Regions from separate parts of the Paraburkholderia sp. GAS38 genome, predicted to be linked through region 3. Evidence: predicted binding sites of a transcription regulator. Region 3 holds the regulator's gene; each other region holds the start of a gene.
The links. Region 3 encodes LexA, which represses DNA repair genes until DNA is damaged. Its sites were predicted from a motif close to ACTGTATNNNNATACAGT; they were not measured.
Positions count from the first base shown of each region.

Region 1 (4,210 bases), on a different contig from region 3:
TTCAGCGGATAGACCGGAATCTTGACGATGTCCGCGAGGAACTTGGTCGAATACGAGCCGAGCGCCACGACGAACGCGTCGGCGCGGACCAGTTCGTTGCCGCACTGCACGCCGGCGATCCGGCCGCCGGCCATGGCGAGCGCGTCGATCGGCGTGTTGTAGCGGAACGTCACGCCCAGTTCTTCGGCCAGTGCCGCGAGGCGCGTGGTGAAGAGCTGGCAATCGCCGGTTTCGTCGCCCGGCAGGCGCAGGCCGCCGGTCAGCTTGTGCGCGGTGGCGGCGAGCGCCGGCTCGGCGCGCGCCAGTTCGGCCGACGACAGCAGTTCATAAGGCACATTGGCGTCTTGCAGCACGGCGATGTCTTTCGCGGCGCCGTCGAATTGCTGCTGTGTGCGGAACACCTGCAGCGTGCCACCCGTACGGCCCTCGTACTGGATGCCGGTGTCGGCGCGCAGCGCCTGCAGGCAGTCGCGGCTGTATTCGGCGAGGCGCACCATGCGGCCTTTGTTCACCGCATAGCGCGCGGACGTGCAGTTCTGCAGCATCTGCCACATCCACTGCAGCTGGAATTGCGTGCCGTCGAGCCGGATGGCGAGCGGCGCGTGCTTCTGGAACATCCACTTGACGGCCTTCAGCGGCACGCCCGGCGCTGCCCACGGCGACGCATAGCCCGGCGAAATCTGGCCCGCGTTGGCAAAGCTTGTTTCGAGCGCGGGACCGGCTTCGCGGTCGATCACGGTCACTTCATGACCCGCGCGCGCAAGATAATAGGCGCTCGTGACCCCGACGACGCCACTGCCCAAAACGACGACTCGCATAGCTGCTCCAGAAGGTTCTTTGGGGCTCGCGCGTCCGTAGATGGCTCAACTCGTTGGTGAATCATTCGATTAACGAGGTGATACGCTTTCAGCCCAGTGTTAACCGCTATACTATTGAGTGTCCACTAGGTTTTGTTATTGTATTTTTCAGATTTTCAGTAGAAAGACCATGCGAACTCAGCGTCAACCGATTCGTGCACTCGACAAGCTCGATCACAAGATCCTCAGGCTCCTCCAACAGGACGGCCGGATGGCGATGAAAGACCTCGCGGAGCAGGTCGGGCTGTCGGTGACGCCCTGTATCGAGCGGGTCAAGCGCATGGAGCGCGACGGCGTCATTACCGGCTATCACGCCCGCGTCAATCCGGCCGAACTGGGTGCGGCGCTGCTGGTGTTCGTCGAGATTACGCTTGACCACAAGAGCGGCAATATGTTCGACCAGTTTCGCCGCGAAGTGCAGAAGATTCCCGAGGTGCTGGAATGCCATCTGGTCTCGGGCGACTTCGACTATCTGATCAAGGCGCGTATCGGCGAGATGGCCGATTACCGGAAACTGCTCGGCGACATCCTGCTGCAACTGCCGGGCGCGGTGCAGTCGAAGAGCTATGTGGTGATGGAAGAAATCAAGGAAACCTTGACGATCGCGGTTGGCGAGTAGGCCGCTGCGGGCCAGGTCAGACGGGCTCAAAGAGGACTCGACAAAAGGCTCAAACACTGTATATTTATACAGTGTTTGAGTCTTTTTCGTATCCGCTGTCCGTTTGCGCTGGACCTCACCGTGACCGATTCCGTCCCCGAATATCCGATCGCCCCGCCCGCGCCGCGCAAGGGTCGCGGCGCCGTCACGAACCTGCAGGGCCGCTACGAAGTCGACCAGCGCGAAGCGGTCGACGACGGCTGGGTGCTGCACGAGGAGGAAGAGGGTGGGCCGCCCGCGCTGCGCACGCAGGTCTTCGACGAGCGGGCGAAAACCATTCTGACCCGCAACGCGTCGCCGGACATTCCCTTCGGCGTGTCGCTCAACCCGTATCGGGGCTGCGAGCATGGCTGCATCTACTGCTTCGCCCGGCCTACGCATAGTTATTTGGGCTTGTCGCCGGGGCTCGATTTCGAGAGCCGCATTTATGCCAAGGTCAATGCGCCGGAATTGCTGGAGCGCGAGCTATCGAAGAAGTCTTACGTACCGGAGCCGATTGCGTTAGGCGTCAATACCGACGCCTGGCAGCCGGTCGAGCGCGAGTTGCGCCTGACGCGGCGGGTGATCGAAGTGCTGAGCGCGCGGGGACATCCGTTCGCGGCGATTACGAAATCGTCGCTGATCGAGCGCGATCTGGATCTGCTGGCGCCTATGGCGGCGCGCGGGCAATTCATGGCGGCCATCACCATTACAACACTGGATGCCGAGATTGCCCGCACGCTCGAACCGCGCGCGGCAACCCCGGCGCGCCGGCTGCGCACGATCCGCACGTTGAGCGAAGCCGGCATCCCGGTGGGCGTGAGCATCGCGCCGGTGATTCCGTTCATCACTGAGCCGGACATGGAGCGGGTTTTGGAGGCGTGTGCCGAAGCCGGCGCGAGCAATGCCAGCTATATCGTGCTGCGTCTGCCGTGGGAAGTGGCGCCGCTCTTCAAAGATTGGCTCGCGGCGCATTTTCCGGATCGCGCGGAGCGGGTGATGAGCCGTGTGCGCGACATGCGGGGTGGCAAGGACTACGACGCCAACTTTGCGACGCGTATGAAAGGCGAGGGTTTGTGGGCCGACCTGCTGAAGCAGCGGTTTCATCAGGCTGTCCGCCGGCTCGGTTTGAACGAGCGCCGGCGCGGCATTCTCGATATGTCGCAGTTCATGCGCACGGCGCCGACGGCTGGCCCGGTGCGCGACGATCCGCAGATGAATCTGTTCTAGGCGGGGCGCGCAACACCTGGGCGCCGTCTCTGCTATTGGGACAGCGTCTTGTCCGGCTGGACTTGCGATTCGAAGTAAGTCTGGAAAGTTACCGCGAGGGCCGTCATGAGCAGCATTGCGCCAATGAACAGCGAAAAGATCACCACGAAAATCACAGCCCAGCCGGAGCGGCTATGTTGCTGGGACTGCGGATTGAATTGCGCGTCCCATTTTTCGTCGGGGCGCAGGCCGTAGACGATCGCCGCGAGGAAGGCGGCAAACAGGGAGATGGCGCCCGGAACCGCCAGCACCCAACCAGGCGTCGAGGTCCGTTCACTGGCGATCAGCAGCAGAACGCCTGGAATGCCGGCGAGCGTGCAGATCAGGTGGAGCCAGCCATACACGTCGCGCTTTCCATATAGATAGAAGCGGTGCGCGCCGAGGCTGCCGAAAAAGAAGGCGAGCGCCGCGGTCAGCGTCTTGGACCTGAAGCGTGAGGAATTCGAAACGCGCGTGGACATGTGGGCAAGAGTTCAGTGACAGGCAGTCGCAAGGACCGGCGCGCAACGGTGCGCGGACCGACGCGCATTCTACGCCCGGCGGCATGGCGGCGGTCATGTCGACCCTGATGGAGAGCATTCGTCGCGTCAGGGCGCCGTGTACGTCACGCGATAGATCGCGCCTGCGTAGTCGTCGCTGATCAGCAAGGAGCCGTCGGGCATCGGCAGAACGTCGTTCGGGCGGCCCCAGACGCTTTCATCGGGCATCAGCCACCCTTCGACGAACACCTCCTGATGGATACCGCTGCCGTCCGGGTTCGTGACGACGCGCATGACCCGGTAGCCGACTTTCTTGCTGCGGTTCCAGGAGCCGTGCTCGGCGATAAAGATGTTGTTGCGATACGCGGCGGGGAACATCGAGCCGGTATAGAAACGCATGCCCAGCGAAGCGACGTGGGCGCCGAGCTTCAGCACCGGCGGCGTGAAGGCGCTGCAGGGGTGATCCTTGCCGTACTCGGGGTCGGACGTGTCGCCGCCGTGACAGTACGGATAACCGAAGTCCATGCCGGCGCGCGGGGCGCGGTTCAGCTTGTCGTCGGGGACGTCGTCGCCCATCATGTCGCGGCCGTTGTCGGTGAACCAGAGTTCGTGAGTGACCGGGTGCCAGGCGAAGCCGACCGTATTGCGTATGCCGCGCTCCACGGTTTCTTCATGACTGCCGTCCGGAGCCATCCGCCCGATCATCGCGTAGCGGTCGCGGTCGGGCAGGCAGATATTGCACGGCGCGCCTTGCGGGACGTAGAGCTTGCCGTCTGGGCCGAAAGCGATGAATTTCCAGCCGTGATGGCGGTCGGTGGGGAGCTTGTCGGTGATGACAGCCGGTGTGGGCGGGTCATTTAAATGGGTGTCGATCGCGTCGAAACGCAGGATCTTCGAGACGGCCGAGACGTAGAGCGCGCCGTCGCGCCATGCCACGCCGGCCGGCAGCTCCAATCCCGACGCGATCA
Region 1 is NZ_JBNDJO010000002.1:3,502-7,711, forward strand. It holds gene P3T42_RS04115 (D-amino acid dehydrogenase) at 1-818, opposite strand, end outside; gene P3T42_RS04120 (Lrp/AsnC ligand binding domain-containing protein) at 988-1,476, shown strand; gene P3T42_RS04125 (PA0069 family radical SAM protein) at 1,597-2,724, shown strand; gene P3T42_RS04130 (TM2 domain-containing protein) at 2,757-3,224, opposite strand; gene P3T42_RS04135 (PQQ-dependent sugar dehydrogenase) at 3,351-4,210, opposite strand, start outside.
Region 1: the regulator LexA is predicted to act here: its motif matches at 1,532-1,549, upstream of P3T42_RS04125 (PA0069 family radical SAM protein).

Region 2 (4,210 bases), on a different contig from region 3:
GCGGCATGTCGCGATCGCCGCCCACCAGTTCGCCGCGCGTGCCGAGCACCTGGTAGAACACCTTGTCGACGTTGTCCGCACTCAGGAAGTCACGCGTCGCATCGGGCAGCGACAGTTCGGCGACGCCGTTGACCGGATGGATCTGCCGCGCCAGCACATAGGCATCGGTTTCGAGCGCGCGGTCGAACGGGCCGTTGGCGATCGACTTGGCGACCAGATACGTGACCGCAATGCTCATCGGCCACAGCAGCAGTAGCGGCGCCAGCATCCAGTCGAGAATTTCGCCGAACAGCGAGCGCGGCCGGGCCTCGGCGGCGGCTTCGGTTTCGTCGGGCGGCGCGAACGGGTTCGCGTAGCGGGCGTCGCGCGCCTCGTCGTCGAGGTCCGCCGCTTGCGCTGTGGCGCGCTCTACGCGTGCGGACATGGGTGGTCTCTATTTGAAGTGGTGGCTCGCGGGCATCGCGCTGGATGCGGGCGAGGCGGGCGCGGCCGGTTCGGGCGTCGAGCGTGAGGCGTGCGTGTCGGACGCCGCTCCGGCCGGCGTGGCCGAGGTGGCCTTTTCCAGGCAGTAGCCGAGGCCGCGCACGGTGATGATGCGCACACCGCTCGGCTCGATCTTCTTGCGCAGCCGGTGCACGTAGACTTCGATCGCGTTGTTGCTGACCTCTTCGCCCCATTCGCACAGGTGATCGACCAGTTGCTCTTTCGACACCAGCCGGCCGATCCGCTGCAGCAGCACTTCGAGCAGGCCCAGTTCGCGCGCGGACAACTCGATCACCTGCTCGTTGATATAAGCGATCCGGCCAACCTGATCGAACGACAGCGAGCCATGCCGCACCACCGTCGGGCCGCCGCCCGCGCCGCGGCGGGTCAGCGCCCGCACGCGCGCCTCGAGTTCGTTGAGGGCGAAGGGCTTGGCCATATAGTCGTCGGCGCCGAGGTCGAGGCCTTTGACGCGTTCGTCGACGCTGTCCGCCGCGGTCAGGATCAGCACCGGCAGGTTCGAATTGCGCGCCCGCAGACGGCGCAGCACCTCAAGCCCGGACATGCGCGGCAGGCCGAGATCGAGTATCAGCAGGTCGAACGTTTGCATCGACAGCGCGGTATCGGCTTCGACGCCGTTCTTCACGTGATCAACGGCGTATGCCGATTGGCGGAGTGATCGAACGAGACCGTCCGCGAGTATGCTGTCATCTTCGGCAATGAGAATTCGCATGATGCGCCAGCCTGGCTTTGCCGGCACCGTGATATCGCCCGGCGCGCAGCGGTCTCCAACGATTTTTGTGGGTAGTGTGGCGCACCCCGATCGCACATAAATGTCTCCACGTGCGAATCGTGCTTGCCAAAACTACTGTTTTTTTATACAGTGTCTGCGTTTAGCGTGCTGTCCGTGATGAATGGGCTGCACATCTGCCTCAGACGCCGTTCATCATAGCAAAGGACGATTCATGGAAGAAAGCAAGAAAGGCTCGGCTGGACTGACTGCTGAAAAGAGCAAGGCATTGGCTGCCGCGCTCGCGCAGATTGAAAAACAGTTCGGCAAAGGGTCGGTCATGCGACTCGGCGCAGGTGAGGTAGTCGAAGATATCCAGGTGGTCTCAACGGGATCGCTGGGTCTTGACATCGCACTGGGTGTCGGCGGTTTGCCGCGTGGCCGTGTGGTCGAAATCTACGGGCCGGAATCGTCGGGTAAAACCACGCTGACACTGCAGGTTGTCGCCGAAATGCAGAAGCTCGGCGGCACAGCAGCGTTTATCGACGCGGAACACGCGTTGGACATCCAATACGCCGGCAAGCTCGGCGTGAACGTGAACGATCTGCTGGTTTCGCAGCCGGACACGGGCGAACAGGCGCTGGAAATCTGCGACGCGCTGGTGCGTTCGGGTTCCATCGACATGATCGTGATCGACTCGGTCGCGGCACTGGTGCCGAAGGCTGAAATCGAAGGCGAAATGGGCGACTCGCTGCCGGGTCTGCAAGCGCGTCTGATGTCGCAGGCGCTGCGCAAGCTCACCGGCACGATCAAGCGTACGAACTGCCTCGTCATCTTCATCAACCAGATCCGTATGAAGATCGGTGTGATGTTCGGCAACCCGGAAACCACCACGGGTGGTAATGCGCTGAAGTTCTACGCGTCGGTGCGTCTGGACATTCGCCGGATCGGTTCGATCAAGAAGAACGACGAAGTGATCGGCAACGAAACGCGCGTGAAGGTCGTCAAGAACAAGGTCGCGCCGCCGTTCCGCGAGGCGATTTTCGACATCCTGTACGGCGAAGGCATTTCGCGTCAGGGTGAAGTGATCGACCTGGGTGTGTCGGCGAAGATCGTCGACAAGGCTGGCGCCTGGTACAGCTACAACGGCGACCGGATCGGTCAGGGTAAAGACAACGCACGTGAATTCCTGCGTGAGAATCCCGAGATCGCACGCGAAATCGAAAATCGCATCCGTGAATCGCTGGGCGTGAACGCAATGGCGGAAGCCGCCGTGGGCGCAAGCGCTGAAGTCGCGGGCGAAGAGGAGTGATCGTCGCGTGATACGCAAGGGCCGGCCTGTATCTCATGCAGGACGTGATGCGGACGGCCCGCGTGACGGTGATCCCGACGGAGACTCCTTCGACCCGTTCGAGTCTTTCGACGCGCACGATCAGGCTTCGGGCCGCGCGTCTGCGTCTCAACGTACTTCCGGCAGTTCCACATCGCCGGATTCTGGCGATGCCGCCAGCGCTTCCGCAGAAACCACCTACACCCGCTCGCGCCGCACGCCCGGCGAGGCGCCGTCCGATGACGACCGCGCCGCAAAATCCCAGCGCCCCGCTCGTTCGCTGAAAGGCCGCGCGCTCGGTTACCTGTCCCGCCGCGAATACAGCCGCGCCGAACTCGCGCGCAAGCTGACGCCCTTCGTCGAAGAGACCGATTCTCTGGAGACTTTGCTCGATTCGCTTGAAAGCGAGGGTTGGCTATCCGATTCGCGTTTCGCCGAGAGCCTGGTCCACCGTCGCTCGTCACGTCTTGGCGCCAACCGGATTGTCGGTGAGTTGAAGCGGCACGCGGTCGGCCAGACGTTGATCGAGGAGGCGAGCGCCCAGTTGCGCGAAACCGAACTGGCGCGTGCCCAGGCGGTCTGGCGCAAGAAATACGGCGAGCTTCCGCAAACCCAGGCTGAGCGAGCAAAGCAGGCGCGCTTTCTCGCCGCGCGCGGATTCTCCGGCGCGACGATCAGCAAGATCCTTAAGGGCATCGAGGACGAGTGGGCTGACGGCTAACGGCTAACGACGGCTAACATCAGACGCGCAGCGGGCCGCAGCCAGGACGCAGCCGGACCCAGCAACTCACACCCACACCACCCAGCAACCCACACCCCCGTCCGAACCGTTTGGCGCCCACGCCCGACGCGACACCAGGCCGCATCCGCCGGCCCCGGATTGGTGCTATGCACAATCCAACCTGTCTCAAATACCCGGTATGCTAAAATCAAGGGGTTTTCCAATTCGGCCTTTTCCTTCCGCATGCCGCTTTCCCCGCCCGTCTCCCGTCAGTTGCGCCATCGCCGCGCAATTCGTGCGGAAGCCTATGAGCGCGAGGACGGCCTGTGGGACATAGAGGCGTGTCTCACCGACCAAAAGCCACGTGATGTGGCACTTGCGTCGGGCGTCCGGCCCAACGGTCTGCCGATCCATGAACTCTGGCTCCGCATTACGATCGATCGCAAGCTCAACGTTGTCGACGCGCAAGCGTCGTCCGACTGGGTGCCCTATCCCGGTCTGTGCGAAGCCACCAATCCCGCCTATCGGGCCCTCATCGGGCTCAATCTGTTCAACAACTTTCGCCGCGAAGCCGCCCGTTTGCTGGGAGGCACGGCAGGTTGCACGCATCTCACCGAGTTGTGCGCTTTCCTTCCCACGGCCGCCATTCAGGCGTTCGCCGGTGAAGTGTGGAACACGAACGATAGTAAGCCGCCGCACGAAGCGGCTCCAGGGGACGCATCAGGGGACGGTTCACCCAAAGCCTCAGACGAACACTCAAACGACAAGCCGCCATTCCAGCTGGGTCGCTGCCACGCGCTGCGATTCGACGGCGAGGCGGTGCGACAGTTTTATCCGCGCTGGTATGGCCACGCGCCGCGTTCAGCGGAGCGTGCGGATACAGCAAGCGAACAAACACGCCACGCCGCCGGAAACGGCAACGGCGCCGGCACGTCCCGTTTGAACG
Region 2 is NZ_JBNDJO010000010.1:52,698-56,907, forward strand. It holds gene P3T42_RS22560 (sensor histidine kinase N-terminal domain-containing protein) at 1-424, opposite strand, end outside; gene P3T42_RS22565 (response regulator transcription factor) at 434-1,216, opposite strand; gene recA (recombinase RecA) at 1,449-2,525, shown strand; gene recX (recombination regulator RecX) at 2,533-3,264, shown strand; gene P3T42_RS22580 (DUF2889 domain-containing protein) at 3,508-4,210, shown strand, end outside.
Region 2: the regulator LexA is predicted to act here: its motif matches at 1,351-1,368, upstream of recA (recombinase RecA).

Region 3 (4,210 bases):
CCAGCACCGGCTGCACAGTGCGCACCACGAACGGCAAGCCGATAAAGGTCAACGCCACCAGCACGCCGGCCGGCGTAAACGCGATCTTGATGCCGAGCGGCTCGAGAAACTGGCCGATCCAGCCGTTGCCCGCATACACCGCCGCGAGCGAAATGCCCGCCACCGAGGTGGGCAACGCAAACGGCAGATCGACGACGGCGTCCACCAGACGCTTGAACGGAAACTTATAGCGCACCAGCACCCAGGCGACCAGAAAGCCGAACACCGCGTTGATCAGCGCGCCGCCGAGCGCCGAGAAAAACGTCAGCCGGTACGAGGCCAGCACGCGCGGCGAGGCGACCGCGCGCACGAACTGGGCCCAGTCGAGCGAAGCCGTCTTGAGAAAGGTCGCCGCGAGCGGAATCAGCACCACGAGGCTCAGATACGCCACCGTGATGCCGAGCGTCAGGCCGAAGCCGGGTAACGCGCTGGGCTTGCGGAAGGTCAACGTCGTCATGCGGAATGCTCTTTCAGGGTGAAAACCACGGCGGCCACTGTCGGCCCAACACGTCGCCGATACGTGGCCTAAACACGTGAACAAAAGGCACGCCACATGTGGCGTGCCGGATTGCGTCCTGCGGATTGCGCTTTACTGCGGCGAGTAGATCGAATCGAACACGCCGCCATCCGCAAAGTGCGTCTTCTGCGCATTCGCCCAGCCGCCGAACGAGTCGTCCACCGTGTACAGCTTCAGCTTCGGAAACTTCGCGGTCAAAGCCGCCGGCACCTTGTCCGAACGCGGACGGTAGAAGTTCTCCGCGGCGATCTCCTGGCCCTGCTCGCTATACAGGAAGTTCAGATACGCCTCGGCCAGCTTGCGGGTGCCGTGCCTGTCCACCACCTTGTCGACCACCGCCACCGGCGGCTCGGCCAGAATGCTCACCGACGGCACCACGATCTCGAACTTGTCCGGACCGAATTCCTTCAACGACAGGAATGCTTCGTTCTCCCACGCAATCAGCACATCGCCGATACCGCGCTGCACGAAGCTCGTGGTCGCCCCCCGCGCGCCCGAGTCGAGCACGCCGGCGTTCTTATAGAGCTTCGAGACGAAGTCCTTGGCTTTCTGGTCGTTGCCGCCCGGCTGATGCTCGGCGTAGGCCCAGGCCGCCAGATAGTTCCAGCGCGCGCCGCCCGAGGTCTTCGGGTTCGGCGTGACGATCGACACGCCCGGCTTCACCAGGTCGTCCCAGTCCTTGATGTGTTTCGGGTTGCCCTTGCGCACCAGAAACACGATGGTCGAGGTGTACGGCGCCGCGTTGTCCGGCAGGCGCTTTTGCCAGTTCTTGTCGACGATGCCCTTGCTGGCGAGCGCGTCGATGTCGTAAGCGAGTGCGAGCGTGACGACGTCCGCCTGCAGGCCGTCGAGCACCGAGCGCGCCTGCGCGCCCGAGCCGCCGTGCGACTGCTTGAAGGTGACGGTCTCGCCGGTCTGCGCCTTCCATTCCTTGCCGAATGCCTGGTTGACCTGCTGGTACAGCTCGCGTGTCGGGTCATAGGACACGTTGAGCAGCGTCGTGTCCGCTGCAGCCGTCTGGGCCACCAGGCCGAGTGCCGCTGCGGCGCCCAGCGCCAGCACCGTGATGAGTTTCCTGGTCTTGCCTGCGAGCCCCGTGCCCTGATCGATCATCCAGCTTCTCCGCGTCGTGGTTGGTTGGGACTGCGCGTCCCGTGTTCTATGCAGCGAGTGGAGGCCAGTCTATCGAAGGGCTTTCATCATTAAAAATAATGTTTCTTCATTTTTTAATACTCAAAAGTGGTAATGACAGCCAGACGTGGCGTTGCGGCACGAAAACGGCCGTTAAGACGCCCCAAAGCGACGCCACAACGACACCCAGGGACACGAACTTAAAGTAAAGCTTGAATTGCGCCGAATACTGTATAAAAATACAGTCACCTGTCTATCCATACAGTGGCGCCATGACCAAACTCACCGCACGACAGCAAGAAGTTTTCGATCTGATCCGCCGGGCTATCGAACGCACCGGCTTTCCGCCCACCCGCGCGGAGATCGCCGCCGAACTGGGTTTCAGCTCGGCCAACTCGGCGGAGGAGCACCTGCGGGCGCTGGCCCGCAAGGGCGTGATCGAACTCGCGGCGGGCGCTTCGCGCGGCATCCGGCTGCTGCTGGCCGGTAATGACGACGCGCCGCACCAGTTCACGCTGCCGCACGCCAGCATCATGCAGTTGTCGCTGCCCCTGATCGGCCGGGTGGCCGCAGGTAGCCCGATCCTCGCGCAGGAACACATCTCGCAGCATTACGCCTGCGACCCGGCGCTGTTTTCGAGCAAGCCGGACTATCTGCTGAAGGTACGCGGGCTGTCCATGCGGGACGCCGGCATCTTCGACGGCGACCTGCTCGCCGTGCAGAAGAAAAGCGAAGCAAAAGACGGCCAGATCATCGTTGCGCGACTCGGCGACGACGTGACGGTCAAGCGTCTCAAGCGGCGGCCGAACGGTATCGAGCTGATCGCCGAGAACCCCGATTACGACAACATCTTCGTTCAGGCCGGCAGTGCGGAATTCGCATTGGAAGGCATTGCGGTGGGGCTGATCCGCCCCACCGAATTCTGAACCCTGCTGCCCTGAATCAAGCCTGGAGAGACTCATGGAACGCCTTGCCCGCCTGCTGCCCTTCCGCCAGTTCGGTCGCCTGCGCCACTTGCGCAGCCTGGTGCCCTGCGCACCGATCGAGGCATCCAGTGCCACGGCTTCGTTATTCGACGTGGAGGAGCCGCGCACCTCAACCTTGCCGTCGGCGCTGCCGGCCTTCGCACGGGTGTCGCTGAATTCGGGGCTGAATACGGCGGAACCGGCCCGGCGCGCGCCGGTGCGGGTCTACCACGGGCCGTCGCGGCTCATTATGGTCGGCACCGTCGACGCAGTGTGCCGGATGATCGACCGTTGCATCGCCGAAGAACGCGCCGGCTTGCAGAACGCGCTGTTCGAGTAAGGGCGTGCGTGTGGGGGATCGTTTTGCCGCGGTTGCGGTCCACGTTAGATCCCCTCTAACGGAGAATCTCGTCCGATGGCTGTTTCAACACCTGCAAAACGCGGCTTTGTCCGGCCGTTGATCGTTGTTCTGGTTGTGATCGTGATCGTCGCCGTGCTGGGGTATGGCTATGCGTCGCCCTACCTCGCGCTCGATCGTCTGAAGCGCGCGGCCGACGCGCGTGATGCGCAGACCGTCAGCGAGTACGTGGACTATCCGGCGTTACGCGAAAGCCTGAAGGAACAGGTTTCGGGCTTGCTGACGCGTCGGCTCGAAGCGCGGGCGAACGGCAATCCGCTTGCGGCCATTGGGGCAATGATCGGCGTGGCGTTGATTGGTCCGTTAGTGGACGCCTATGCCACGCCGGATGGCGTGGCTGCGCTGCTGAACGGCATGCCGCCACGCGGCGATCTCACCCAACGTCCGCCTGCGCCGCCGGATCTGGCGAGCCATGCGCCCGGCACCGGCGCGGCGGATTCAACGCCGGCGCCTACAGTGCCTGCGCCGGCCGCCACAGCGCCGGCCACAGCAACCACCGCCGCGCCGCCGCAGCCGCCGCAAACCACGGCCGGCTATCGCGGCATCAACGAATTCGCCGTGACGTATCAGCATGGCGTCGGCGACGCGCGCTATGCCGCGATTCTGCGACGCGAAGGGCTATTTTCGTGGAAGCTCGCGGCGGTCGATCTGAACGCCAACTAAACGCCAACTGAACGAATCAGGCCGCAGCGGCCGCTTGCTGCTGCTCCTGCACCGACGAGCACGCCACCAGGATGCTGCACGAAATCCGGTCGAGTAAAGGCGTATTGCCCGCCCCCATCCACCAGCGCGACAGGCCAGTGCGGCAGCGATGGCCGACCACCACGAGATCCACTTGCAGATCGTTGGCGAGGTTGGCGATTTCGTCGATCGGATGGCCGAACGCAAAGTGGCCTTGCGCCGTCACACCGCGCTCGGTGAGCCAGTCCACGCCTTCCTGGAGGATGTCGCGGGCGGTCTTCTCGAAGCTGCCGCAGGCCACGTCGGTCAATAGCCCTGCGCTCTGCGCGATGCTCGAGCGCATGTCCACGACCGACAACAGATGCGTTTCCGCCTTGAGGTCCAGCGCCAGATCGGCGCCGCAACGCAGTGCCTTGCGGCCTTCGCGCGAGCCGTCGTAGCACAGCAGGATTTTCTGGT
Region 3 is NZ_JBNDJO010000001.1:753,167-757,376, forward strand. It holds gene cysT (sulfate ABC transporter permease subunit CysT) at 1-496, opposite strand, end outside; gene P3T42_RS03190 (sulfate ABC transporter substrate-binding protein) at 629-1,669, opposite strand; gene lexA (transcriptional repressor LexA) at 1,960-2,613, shown strand; gene P3T42_RS03200 (hypothetical protein) at 2,648-2,992, shown strand; gene P3T42_RS03205 (DUF2939 domain-containing protein) at 3,068-3,733, shown strand; gene P3T42_RS03210 (universal stress protein) at 3,750-4,210, opposite strand, start outside.

Region 4 (4,210 bases), on a different contig from region 3:
GCCGGTTGAGCACGCCGTCGTAGCCATCCGCTCGGCCGCGCACGCTCAGGCTGCGATGCGTGCCGGTCAGCGTGATCTCCGATTCGTAGTCGCTCGCCCGGCGCGCGGCGACGATCCCGTGTCCGGCGATGCCTTCGGCGGCGGTTGGCGCGGGCGTAAAGCGCAGATCGAGATCGCCGCGCCGCGCCGTGAATTCGCACAATGCCCGCACGGCCACGACGTACGTCATACCGCCGCCTCGGTGCCGCCTGCGAGCGCGTCGTCGGTCCAGCGCACATCGAGCACGCGCACCGGCATGCCGTGCTGCGCGCAGTACTCCAGCCAACGGATCTGGTTGTCCTGCAGACGATCGCCCGGTCCCTTCACCTCGATCAACTCATAGCGCCGCTCGGCAGGCCAGAAACGCACCAGATCGGGCAGCCCCGAACGGTTGCTGCGGATATCGCGCAGTAACCGCTCGAAGCAGAGTTTCAGATGCGCGGCCGGCAGGCAGTCAAGCGCCTGCGTCACCAGTTCGGGCGTCAATACGCCCCAGAACACAAACGGCGACTGCAAGCCGGCCTTGCTCTGCAGATGCCGCAGGATCGTCTCGCGATACGCGCCGCTCTCGAGTTGCGCGAGGCATGCGTCGAACTGGGCGGCGCGGCGCGCATGGAAATCGGGCGCATGCAGATCCGCGGGGCCGCGCTGGAATGGATGGAAGAACGCACCCGGCAGCGCCGCAAACACCGGCTCCCAGCACAGCAAGCCGAATAGCGAGTTGATCAGCGCGTTCTCGACGTAGTGCACCGGCGCTTGCGGGCAGCTCAGATGGTCGCGCGCCACAAATTCCACGTTGAACGGCTCAACGGGCCGCTCCAGAACCAGCGCGCTACGTTCGATAGGCCGTGCGCGTGCGGCCCGCGCCACCGGATGACCCAGGCGGCGCTGCAGGCGCGGCAGCAGGCGCACGACGCGTTGGTGCTCCTCTTCGCTTTCCGGCGCCTCGGCGGCCTGCAACGCCAGCGTCAGCGCCGCGTCAAAGCGGCCGCTGCGTTCGAGCACCCGCATGCGCCGATGACGTGCGCCCGGCCACGCGCAACCGGCATAGACGGTCAGCGCCGCCTCCCAGTCCTGCCGGCGCTCGCAATGCTGGCCGATGCGGAACAGCAGCTTCGCACGGCGCGTGTCGAGCCAGGCATGGCCGGTTTCGATGGCCGCGATGTCGGCTAGAAGCGGCTCGATGGAATCGCCTTCGGCGAGCGTGTCGAGCGTTTCACGGCAGGCGTGCAGGGCCAGATAGCGGTCCACATCCTCTCGCTGCTGGAAGGCTCGCGACGACGGCGCGAACGCCACCGTTTCGTACTGGAACACGCCGAGATCGGCGAGCACGAACTCCGACCAGTCCTGCTGCAGATTGCCGAAAAACATCAGGCGCAGACGCTCGCACAACGGCGCGATGGCGACGTGAAGCACGCGGTCGGCGCTGTGCGGATCCCAGATGTCGTAGGGCTTCGTTTCGTCGTGGGTGGCGCGCAGGGCTTCGAGCAGATCCGACTTGCGGCCGCCTTTGCTCGCGCGGACGTGGGCAAACACGTGGGCAAACATCTGCTGCAGTTCGGGGCGGGTCGCGAGGTTGAACAACTCGTCGAGGCTCAGATGCGGCGCGGCGTCGATCCAGCCCAGCGCGACCAGCGGCGCAGCAGCCTGCAGCGGACAACCGATTTCGTCGTAGTCAAGACGGCTGGCCCTGAACAGCGTGCCCTTGCGCATCAGCATGCGCACGAGCAGCGCTCTTGAGGCCTGCGGTAGGCCGCCGAATGCGCCGAGAAAGTGGCGTTCGTCCGCGCCGAAGACGTCGTCGTAGCGCTCGGTGAGCCACGCCAGCGCGCGCTCGAAATTCAGCAGGTAATAAGGCACGCCCACCGAAGGCGCACCCGAAGCAGGCGCACTCCGGGAAGGCACACCCAAAGGCGGCGCAGGCTCGCCCGAGGGGCCGAAAGGCAACCCGGAGGGAGCGACGGAGGGCGCATCAGGAAGCATCGGTCACCACGGAGCATTCACAAAGACTGTATGTTTATACAGTCTATGATAGCAAACCCCGCATGGCCCGGGCGCTGACGCCGAGAAGAAACAGAAAACAGAAAACAGGAATGGCCGGACGTGGTGCCGGCAGGACGACTGCCCGCACCACGTCCGGCGGAAGCTCCCTTCCCCGCGGCACACCTCACGGCGCGCCGCGGATCAACAGGATTCCTCTTCGATCAGAAGCGGTGCTTCAGGCCGACCGCCACCACCACCTGCTGGTTACCCGACGACGGATCGAGGCTGTAGACGCTGGCATCGAACGCTGCATTGCCGTTGCCGCCGCCGACGCGCTGGTACACGCCTTCGAGGTAGACGTCGGTGCGCGGCGAAAGCAGATAATCGGCTTGCGCCATGATCTGGTTCCAGTGCGGCGTAGCCGACGTGTAACCCTTCGATGCGCCGCCGAAGCCGCCCGTCGTGTACGTATAGGCCGCGCCGAGGCTAAAGTCCGGCCGCACGAAATAGCGACCGTTGATTTCGAAGTTGTCGAACTTGATGTAGCTGCCGCCGATCGCGCCGGTCGAGGTGCTGCCGCCCTGCCAGATGCCCGTCACGTTGTCGGTGACGGAGTGGGTCCAGACGACGCCGATAGACGACTTGCCGAACTTGTATTGCGCACCCGCGCCGTAGATCTGCTGGCTGCCGCCCGTCGTGAGCTGGTCGCCGTCGCCCGTGCTGACTGCGCCGGACGCGTTCGCCAGCGAAGGCTGGGACGTACGGTTGATCTGCAGGTACGCCGCCGCGACATTGAACGGGCCGTACGTGTAGCTCGTGCCCAGGCTGTAGGCGCTGTTGTTGGCGAAGCCGCCCGCCTCGCCGGAGAACGCATACATCGCGCCCGCCTTGAAGCCGCCGTAGGAAGCGCTGCTGAACTTGACCGAGTTGTCGAGGCGCAGGTCGTTGTTCAGGTTGTCGTTGTCGTACACGTGCGCGGCCAGGTTGCCGCCGAAGCCCGAACCCGTCGCGCTCAACGGCGCGACGTAGTCAACCATGAAATCGTACTGGCGGCCGAGCGAGAGCGTGCCGTATTCGCTCGAACGCAGCCCCACCCAGGCTTGCCGGCCGAACAGGTCGCCGCCGTTCTTCAGGCCGCCGTTGTCCACGTTAAAGCCGTTTTCCAGCCAGAATACCGCGGAGAGGCCACCGCCGAGATCTTCCGTGCCGCGCAGGCCCCAACGCGACGTGAAGACGTTGCCGCTCTGCATCGACCAGGCGCTTGCACCTGCCGACGTACCGCTCGACGGCGACACGCGAGCGTTGTTCTGATAGACAACGCCCGTATCAATGAGTCCAAAAAGCGTGACGCTGCTTTGAGCGTGCGCCGCTCCCGCTACCAGCATGGCCGCCACCGCAGCCAGATATCGCATCTTGATCAATCCACACCCCGTTCAAGTACGTTTTTTCTCACTCGACGATCGGCGATCGCCGTGAAAAAAACGAGCGAAGTATAGGGTTGGGTTTAATTGCGTTGAACGAGATAATCGCGGAAATCAGACTTCCAGATTCTAGTGATAATTCTTCATAAAATCTTAACAGTCCCGCATACTGGCCCGCCTGCGGGCGGTTTCGGGGAATGGGATTCGAGGCGACCCGGCCAGCCGCGGATGACAGCGGCCGTCTGGCTCTCTACGACGGATGCGGCATGTCGCAAATCCACCACAAGCGGAATTATCGCTGCCTCAGCGGCGCTTAACAACATCATTCGAAAATTGCAATGATTAATTTCGCCCCGGTTTATGATTTGCTGCTGAAATTTAATTCTAATGATATCAAAAATTTAATTTAAAACGCAGGGTCTTGTGCATCCTAAGACCGCCAGGCAGGACCCTTGGGAAAGTGATACTGATCGAGCGAGGCCGCATGCATTTCGATGCTGTAGCCGGGACGCTGCGGCGGCATGTAGCGGCCATGGCGGATCACGACCGGATCGACGAAGTGCTCGTGCAGATGATCCACGTACTCGAGCACCCGGTTATCCAGCGACGCCGACACGCAGATATAGTCGAACAGCGAAATGTGCTGGACGTACTCGCACAAGCCGACGCCCCCCGCGTGCGGGCACACCGGCACGCCGAATTTCGCCGCCATCAGCAGGACCACGATCACCTCGTTCAGACCGCCCAGGCGGCAGCTATCCACCTGG
Region 4 is NZ_JBNDJO010000004.1:208,389-212,598, forward strand. It holds gene P3T42_RS11335 (helicase C-terminal domain-containing protein) at 1-229, opposite strand, end outside; gene P3T42_RS11340 (VRR-NUC domain-containing protein) at 226-1,944, opposite strand; gene P3T42_RS11345 (porin) at 2,244-3,434, opposite strand; gene P3T42_RS11350 (L-fuconate dehydratase) at 3,874-4,210, opposite strand, start outside.
Region 4: the regulator LexA is predicted to act here: its motif matches at 2,048-2,065, upstream of P3T42_RS11340 (VRR-NUC domain-containing protein).